2 regions of the Oceanisphaera sediminis genome follow, and region 2 is predicted to be linked to the other one. Evidence: riboswitches for the same ligand, from Rfam matches in the RefSeq annotation. Region 2 holds a riboswitch; the other holds the start of a gene.
The links. Region 2 has a riboswitch for lysine ahead of lysC (lysine-sensitive aspartokinase 3). Riboswitches for the same ligand answer to the same signal wherever they lie in the genome.

Region 1: it holds a riboswitch for lysine, as region 2 does, so the genes downstream of both, ABD827_RS03975 (Na+/H+ antiporter NhaC family protein) here and lysC (lysine-sensitive aspartokinase 3) in region 2, are expected to answer to the same signal.

The regions. Positions count from the first base shown of each region.
Region 1 is NZ_BAABDS010000010.1:31,070-35,281, reverse strand. Features, by position in the region: gene ABD827_RS03975 (Na+/H+ antiporter NhaC family protein) at 1-1,462, opposite strand, end outside; lysine riboswitch at 1,536-1,709, opposite strand; gene ABD827_RS03970 (H-NS family histone-like protein) at 2,092-2,502, shown strand; gene ABD827_RS03965 (DUF3820 family protein) at 2,584-2,805, opposite strand; gene pyrF (orotidine-5'-phosphate decarboxylase) at 3,119-3,832, opposite strand; gene lapB (lipopolysaccharide assembly protein LapB) at 3,949-4,212, opposite strand, start outside.
Region 2 is NZ_BAABDS010000014.1:68,338-72,549, forward strand. Features, by position in the region: gene argA (amino-acid N-acetyltransferase) at 89-1,417, shown strand; lysine riboswitch at 1,497-1,667, shown strand; gene lysC (lysine-sensitive aspartokinase 3) at 1,731-3,068, shown strand; gene ABD827_RS05785 (MgtC/SapB family protein) at 3,600-4,212, opposite strand, start outside.

The sequences.
Region 1 (4,212 bases), on a different contig from region 2:
CGAGAGCCAGATAGCCAATAACACTGACCAGGGCGATGGAGAGCGCGTAAGGCAGCTGAGTGATCACATGATCGATATGGTGACAGGAGGCACCGGTAGAAGACAGAATCGTGGTGTCCGAAATAGGCGAACAATGGTCACCAAATACCGCCCCCGCCATGACCGCCGACATTCCCGGCAACAGCAAGGATGCATCAATCGCCATGGTCATATCGGCGGCAATGGGTAGCATCACGCCAAAGGTTCCCCAACTGGTGCCCGTAGCAAAGGCCATGACTCCCGCCAGCAGAAACAGAATGGCCGGCAGCATGAACAAGGGAATATTTTGCTGGATCAAGGACGCCAGGTATTTACCGGTTTGCAGCTCGCCAATCAGTCCGGCAATGGTCCAGGCAAACAACAGAATATATATCGCCGGCAGCATCCCCTTGAGCCCGACCTTGAGAGTGTGGCCCCAGTCTGATGCAGATGCCTTGTGCTTGAACATGGCAAAGGCACAAACCAGTAATCCCGCCATACCACCAAATACCAGAGACCGACCCACATTGGTATTTTCAAGGGCCGCCAGCAGCGCAAAGTCCATCTGCTTTTGGGCCAACGCCTGCGCGCCGGTCAGCAACAAACTCGCTACCGTCACCAGCGTCAGGGTGCCAATTGCCAGCAACAGATCGCCGACGCGGCCCACGGTAACACTGCTGTCGGCCACGCCAGGCGGCGTGCCTTTGGCCTTGTCAAACAGCTCGCCGTTCATCGCCTGTTGTTCATGCCGTGCCATGGCGCCCAGATCCCAACCCCCCCGGATCACCAGCAGCACCATCAGCAGGGTGAAAATGGCATAAAAATTCATTGCTCCCATCATCAGAAAAGTACTCAGCGCACTTTGTCCGGTAAAGCCGTGGCTGGCGAGTATGCCCCCCACCAGGGCGATGATATAAGCCCCCCAGGAAGAGATAGGCATCAGCACGCAAATGGGAGCTGCCGTCGAATCCAGTAAATAGGCGAGTTTGGCTCGTGAAATATGAAACCGATCCGTCACCGGCCGACAGATGGTACCCACCGACAGACTGTGAAAATAATCATCGATAAAGAAGATAAAGACCAGCAACCCGGTCATTACCTTGGCCTGTCGGCGGTTTTTAATACGTGACTGCGCCCATTCCGCAAACGCCAGCGTGGCACCGGTACGACTCAGCATGCTGATAATGCAACCTAATAGCAGCAAAAACAGCAATATATTAACATTCCATTCATTAACGGCATTGTCGGACCAGAACAGACCGGTAATATTGCCCCCCAGATGCGTGATGGCCGTCAGGGGATTGAATTGCTGTAACAACAGCGCGCCAAGGATGATTCCCAGTCCCAGCGACAACAGCACTCGACGGGTGAAAATAGCCAACACAATGGCCAGCAGGGGGGGTAGCAGAGACCAGAAGGTCTGAATAAAAGGATGAGATTCCACGGCAATACCTGATTCTGAATTGACAACATAACTACCAGGAGCAGGAGGCCGATATCTAGATCGTCTTCTCTTTCCCAGCTATAGCGCATCATGAATAAGTATTCATGACAGTATCGGCCCTTTCGACACCGATCCCAGCCAGGCCATTGGATAAATGACATGACTTCGGCATAACCTCCTTTCGATCAGGATAAACGGCATCACCCTGAGCTGATCTACTGATAAGTTATGCACCTCTACGCAGGTAAGGCGGGAGATTTTACTGCCAAAAAGACAAAAATCAACACATTTGACCAAAAAATAGCAGCTTCATTTTTAACCAAATTCTATTTCCGGACTTTAATCAACGATAGGATTCAGCCTGCCACCGTCCGTTCCCGTGGAACAATGTTCAGGCATGAAAGAGAGGTCAAATCACCCTCGAAATATGACCTTTCAATAAAAAAGTTTATCTTTTTTAATCGGCAAGCGGCATTCGCAAAATGCAACGATATATACATTAATTTACACATAATCCGGCTTTATAATTAATATTACTGAAATGAAATCATTAATTACCTTGCTTCATTTAAAATGAAGATGTAAATTTAATTTATTAAAAAAACAAGATAGACCAACAGGTGAACCTAATGTCTGACTTTTTGAAAACACTGCTTAATATCCGTAGTCTTCGTGCAGCTACTCGTGAACTGACCCTTGATCAGATGGAAGAAGGCCTGGCCAAGCTGGCTTCCGTTATTGAAGAGCAGCGTGAAACCAAAGCCGCCGAACAGGCTGCAGCCCAAGAGCGCGAGCGTAAAGTGAAAGAGCTGATGGAGCAAATGGCCGCAGAAGGTATTGATATCAGCGAGTTGATTGAACTGGCCGAGCCGGCCAAAAAAGCCAGTGCGCCCCGCAGCAAGCGCCCGGCCAAATACGAATATCACGATGAAAATGGCGAATACAAAACCTGGACCGGCCAGGGTCGCAAGCCTTCCGTGATCCAGCAGGCACTGGACAACGGTGAAAAGACGCTGGAAGACTTTCTTATCAGCAAGTAAGCAGCCGCTTGCTTATTATTAAAAAGGGCCATATGGCCCTTTTTTTGTTTATGCTTTTTCGCACCGGAAAATATACTGCCGTTAACGCCGCTCCAGTAATCGATACAACGACTGATCGACGCCGTTCAGCTTCAGCTCATATACCAGCGCCAGCTCGGCCCCCAAGGCGCCGGCAGGCCAGCCTTTGCGCTCCAGCCAACACAGATAGGCCATGGGCAGCCGGAGCAACGGCTGGCCCCGGTATTTACCGAATGGCATCGGCTTTTGGATAATGCTCAGCAGCTCTGACGACTGTAGTGTCATGAAAAGTCCCTATCGAGCAGGTTAATCATTATGCTCTTGAGCACACAATATGTGCGGTGCCAGAATAATCGGTGTTAACTGGATCGTCATCCTGACGAACGTCAGGATCTGGTGTTATCTGCAGTAAGATAACGGGTCCGTCATGCTGAGCTTGATTCAGTACCGGTATGACGAGCCTGTAAGCCCGGCGCAAACCCACAAACAACGGCATACCTGCAGAAATAACGCCGTCTCTACTGCCATAGTGTTTGTCTTTAACTAAAAGCTGACAACTTACGGCTGGTTATGGCTTACAGCTCGGTTTTAATAATGATTATGCCTTCAGGCTGAGATTGATCTGGGCCAGTACGGCTGCCGGATCAGCCGCCTGAGTGATAGGCCGGCCAATCACCAGATAATCACTGCCTGCACTCACCGCCTGCTCTGGCGTCATGATACGACGCTGATCACCCGCATCGCTGCCGGCCGGACGAATACCGGGCGTGATCAGCTTGAAGTCGGGTCCCAGCTCCGCCTTCAGCAGGCTGGCTTCCTGAGCCGAGCACACCACGCCGTCAAGCCCGGCGGCCTGCGTCAACCGCGCCAAAGACAGTACATGCTCTGCCGGAGATCTCTGCACACCAACCTGAACCAGCTCTTCGGCGGTCATACTGGTCAATACCGTGACCGCTATCAGCAAGGGCGCCTTGTCACCATAAGGCAACAAGGCCTCACGGGCCGCCTGCATCATGCGCGGGCCACCACTGGCATGCACATTCACCATCCAGACCCCCAACTCTGCCGCGGCGGCCACCGCCTTGGCGACGGTATTGGGAATATCGTGAAACTTGAGATCGAGAAAAACATCGAATCCGGCCTGCACCAGAGACCGTACAAAGTCTGGTCCGAACAGGGTGAACATTTCCTTACCGACTTTTAGTCGGCAGCTGGCCGGATCGAGCTTGGCAATCAGCGCCCGCGCCTGCTGTTCATCGGCAAAATCCAGAGCAATCAGGATCTTGGGATCGAGTTTTTTTGAGTCTTGCATGGGGTTACCTTTTGATTTTTATAACAGATTGTAAGGCGTGAGGAGTAAGAGATGAGGGGTAAAGAGCAAAACAAGGTTCCCATGTGGGCTCTCCTCACCCCTCACCTCACTATCATTCACTCACCGTCGAGACCACGCACCGGTTTGATACTGCCCCACTGCTTGCAGGAGGGACATTGCCAGAATAACGTTTGCGAAGAAAAGCCGCATTGGCCACAACGATGGCTGGGCTTGAGCCTGATTTGCTCGGACACCAGCGATTTCAGCATTTCCAGACTTTCCCGCGCCCTGCCCTGCTCTGCATTGGCCGCATGATACGACATCAATCGGTAAAAGCCTTTCATGGTCGGGTGCCGCTGCAGTTGCGACAACACCAGTTG
Region 2 (4,212 bases):
AGCCAAAAAGTAAATATTTAATCTTGTTTTTTGCATTAATTTTCACGATCATGGACTTATATTATCTTCCGTCATCAAAGGACAGTCCGTGCGCGATACCGATGCCGCCCTGGTCAAGGCATTTCGTCAATCCAGCCCCTATGTCAATCTGCACCGGGGCTCCACCTTCGTGGTCATGCTCGGTGGCGAAGCCATCGATCAGGATAATTTCCCCAATATCATTACCGATATCGCGCTGCTGACCAGCCTCGGCATTCGGCTGGTTATCGTCTTTGGTGCCCGGCCGCAAATCGATCAGGGGCTGGAAGAAGCCGGTCTGGAAAATGTTTTTCACAAGCACACCCGGGTGACCGACGAGCACAGTTTTCGCATCATCAAAAATGTCTGTGGCGGCTTGCAGATGGACATCATGGCCCGGCTGTCGATGGGGCTGATCAATACGCCCATGCAGAATGCCCGCATCAATGTGGTGACCGGCAACTTTGTGACCGCCCAGCCGTTGGGTGTGGACGATGGCGTGGACTATCAGCATTCCGGCCGGGTACGCCGCATTCATACCGACACCATTCATCACCAGCTGTCCAACGGCGCCACCGTGTTGATCTCTCCCATCGGCTTTTCGGTGACCGGTGAAAGCTTCAATCTGTCGTCCGAAGAGCTGGCCCGACGGCTGGCCATCGAACTAAAAGCCACCAAGCTGATCGGGTTCTGCTCACAGCGCGGCGTGCTCGACGACGAAGGCGTGGCTATTCCGGAGCTGTTTCCCGAACAGGCCGAAGAGCATCTGCAGCGCCTTATGTCCGATGGCGACACCCTGTCCGGCACCGCCCGTTATCTGCGGGCCGCCATTTCCAGCTGTCGCGCCGGGGTGCCACGCAGCCACCTGGTGAGCTACAAGGAAGACGGGGCCCTGATTCAGGAACTGTTCACCCGTGACGGTCTGGGTACCCAACTGGTCAGTCTGAGTGCCGAGCAGGCACGCCAGGCCCGTATCGACGATATCGGCGGTATCCTGGATTTGATCCGCCCGCTGGAAGAAGAAGGTATTCTGGTGCGTCGCTCCCGCGAGCAACTGGAAATGGAAGTCGATCAGTTCACCATCATCGAGAAAGACGGTGCCATCATCGGCTGTGCCGCCCTCTATCCTTTTCCGGAGGAGGCGATGGCCGAGATGGCCTGTGTCGCCATTCATCCCGATTATCGCCGGGGCAGCCGGGGCGATATGCTGTTGCAGAAGGTGGAAGAGCAGGCCAAGAAGCGCGGCATGAGCCGGCTGTTTATTCTGACCACCCGTTCCATTCACTGGTTTCGGGAGCGTGGCTTCGAACCGGTGGATGTCAGCGCCCTGCCGATGGGCAAGCAGGCACTCTACAACTTCCAGCGTCGCTCCAAGATCATGATGAAAGATGTGCTATAACATCGATATAGCCCGGTTTTGACCACTTAATTATTGACAGCGACAGACAGAGTCAGTACTTATATGGCAGCCCGACTATCGGGCAAGAAGAGGCGCGTTATTCAGGCAGCCGGCAGGAGGAGCTCCCACTCCCAGGATCGCCGGTCAGGGGAGATAACGCCGAGAGGATGATGCGGGGCAGCGTATCATCCTCGGCTACGAAGGCTGAATCCTTCGGGTTGTCACCTGTGGGTGGCGTGCTTCTAAGTGACCTTTCCCGTCTCTGCAGCCGTTTCCCCGTTACTTATCATATACATATATCAAGGAGCTGCACTTGAGTCAGTTAACCGTTGCCAAATTTGGTGGAACCAGCGTCGCCGATGCCGACGCCATGAGCCGTTGCGCCGCCATTCTTGAACAAAACCCCGATACCCGCCTGGCGGTACTGAGCGCCAGTTCCGGCGTCACCAACCTGCTGGTGGCCCTGGCCTCGGGCGAACAACAGCCCGAGGTTCGCGCCACCCTGCTGCAACAGTTGACCGATATTCAGCAAGGCATTCTCGACAGCCTGGACAAGCCCGACATGCTGACCCGGCATATCGAGGATATTCTGGTTCATATCAAGGAGCTGTCCGACAGCGCCGCCATCAGTCCCACCAAGGCACTGCACGATGAAATCGTGGCCCAGGGCGAGATGATGTCTACTAAGCTGTTTGTCGAGCTGTTGCGCCACCGCGGCACTCCGGCGGTATGGTTTGATGTACGCAAAGTGATGCGTACCGACGATCGTTTCAGCCGGGCCGCCCCGGATCTGGCCACCCTGCGTGCCGAAGTGGAAAAGGAACTCACACCGCTGTGCGACAACCAGCTGGTGGTGACCCAGGGCTTTATCGGCGCCGCTCAGGACGGTCGCACCACCACCCTGGGTCGGGGCGGCAGCGATTTTTCCGCCGCCCTGCTGGCCGAGGCGCTGGACGCCATCGCCGTGCAAATCTGGACCGATGTGCCCGGTATCTACACCACGGATCCGCGGCTGGTGAGTGACGCCCGCGCCATTCCCGAAATCAGCTTCAGCGAAGCCTCCGAAATGGCCACCTTCGGTGCCAAGGTGCTGCACCCGGCTACCCTGCAACCGGCGGTACGCAAGCAGATTCCGGTGTTTGTCGGCTCCAGCAAGGCGCCGGAAGCGGGTGGCACCTGGATTCGCAACAGCACCCCCAGCCAGCCGCTGTTCCGCGCCCTGGCCCTGCGTCGCAATCAAGTGTTGCTGACCCTGACCAACCAAAGCATGTTTCAGGTGCACGGATTTCTGGCCGAGGTGTTCGGCATTCTGGCCAAGCACAAGATTTCGGTCGACCTGATCACCACCTCCGAGATCAGCGTGTCGCTGACCCTGGACGCCGGTGCCGAGCTGCTGACCGAGGAAGTGCAGGCCGAACTCGGCAAGCATTGTCACCTCAAGGTCGAACAGGGCCTGGCGCTGGTGGCGTTGATCGGCAACCGCATGAGCGAAGTCAACGGCACCGGCACCCGGGTGTTTCAGGCGCTGGAAAACGTCAACATTCGCATGATCTGCTATGGTGCCAGCCCGCACAACCTGTGCTTCCTGGTACAGGAAGACAACGCCAATCAGGTGATCATCGACCTGCACAGAGAGCTGCTGCCGGCATAACCGCCGTTCGCTTCGGCAAGCATCAAGGCCCGGTTTTCCGGGCCTTTTCAATTTATATCAATTCCATTAAGCATCTGATCATATTGAGGCCTCAGATACCGAAGGCAACACAGCCGTCTCCCTCGACACGCCACTGGTAAATGACACTCACCGTTGCAGCCTGCTGCGAACATTCACTGGATGCTCGGTCAGGCTGCAACCGTTCGTCACGGCGAGGCAAGCTCGCCCCCTGGGGGCTCGGAAATGCCGTCCTTGGCATTTCACGGTCGTGGGAGCCGTTCTCTGTTGCCTCTTCTCGAGCATCGAGTTGCCTGTAGACGACGCCAACAGGCAACGCCGGTGCATCAAGGAGGACAAAGGGATCTGCTCCGCCGACCCTCCGCGCCAAGGATGGCGCGGTGGAGCCTACAGGGAGGTATTCACGGCGAGTCGGCGGAGCGGGCCCTTTGTTCGATTTTTATACGAAAATGAAATAGATCATTTGTTTAGTGGGATTGGTATTAGCCCTAAGGCCCGGTTTTCCGGGCCTTTTCAATTCACTCCCCAAGCCACCAGCAAACCGCCCAGCAGCGAGGCTGCCATGGCCAGCGCGACCCGTCGTCCCAGGGCGCGGTCGCCCAGGGTCAGCGCCATCGCCGTTTTCACCAGGTTGTTGACCGAAGCCGCCAGCACGATGCCGAGTACCGCGGTGCCATGATCGATACCCGTGAGTGACATTCGGCTCAGCGACAGGGTAATGGCATCCACATCGGTCACCCCAGAGACCAGCGCCAGCAACAGGATACCGGCGTTCCCCAGCAGCGCTTTCAACCATTCGCCGAGCAACATGATCACCAGAATCAGACCGCCGAAGAAAAACGCCGCCTTCAGATCGAGTGGATTCATGTCGAGGCTGGGCTGATCCACCAGCTTACTGCCCCGGTGCCGATACCAGATCATCGCCGCCGGACCATACAGCAACAGGGTCATCACCAGCACCGGCAGCCACAGCGTGGCCAGCAACGCCGGGTTGATCAGCGCACAATACACCAGAATACGGGGAAACATGGTGCCGCAGGCCAGCAGAATACCGGCGGCCAGCAGCGGCGCCAGCACCGGCGAGGTGCGCGACAGCCGGGCATAATGCAGGGTCAGCGCCGTGGAG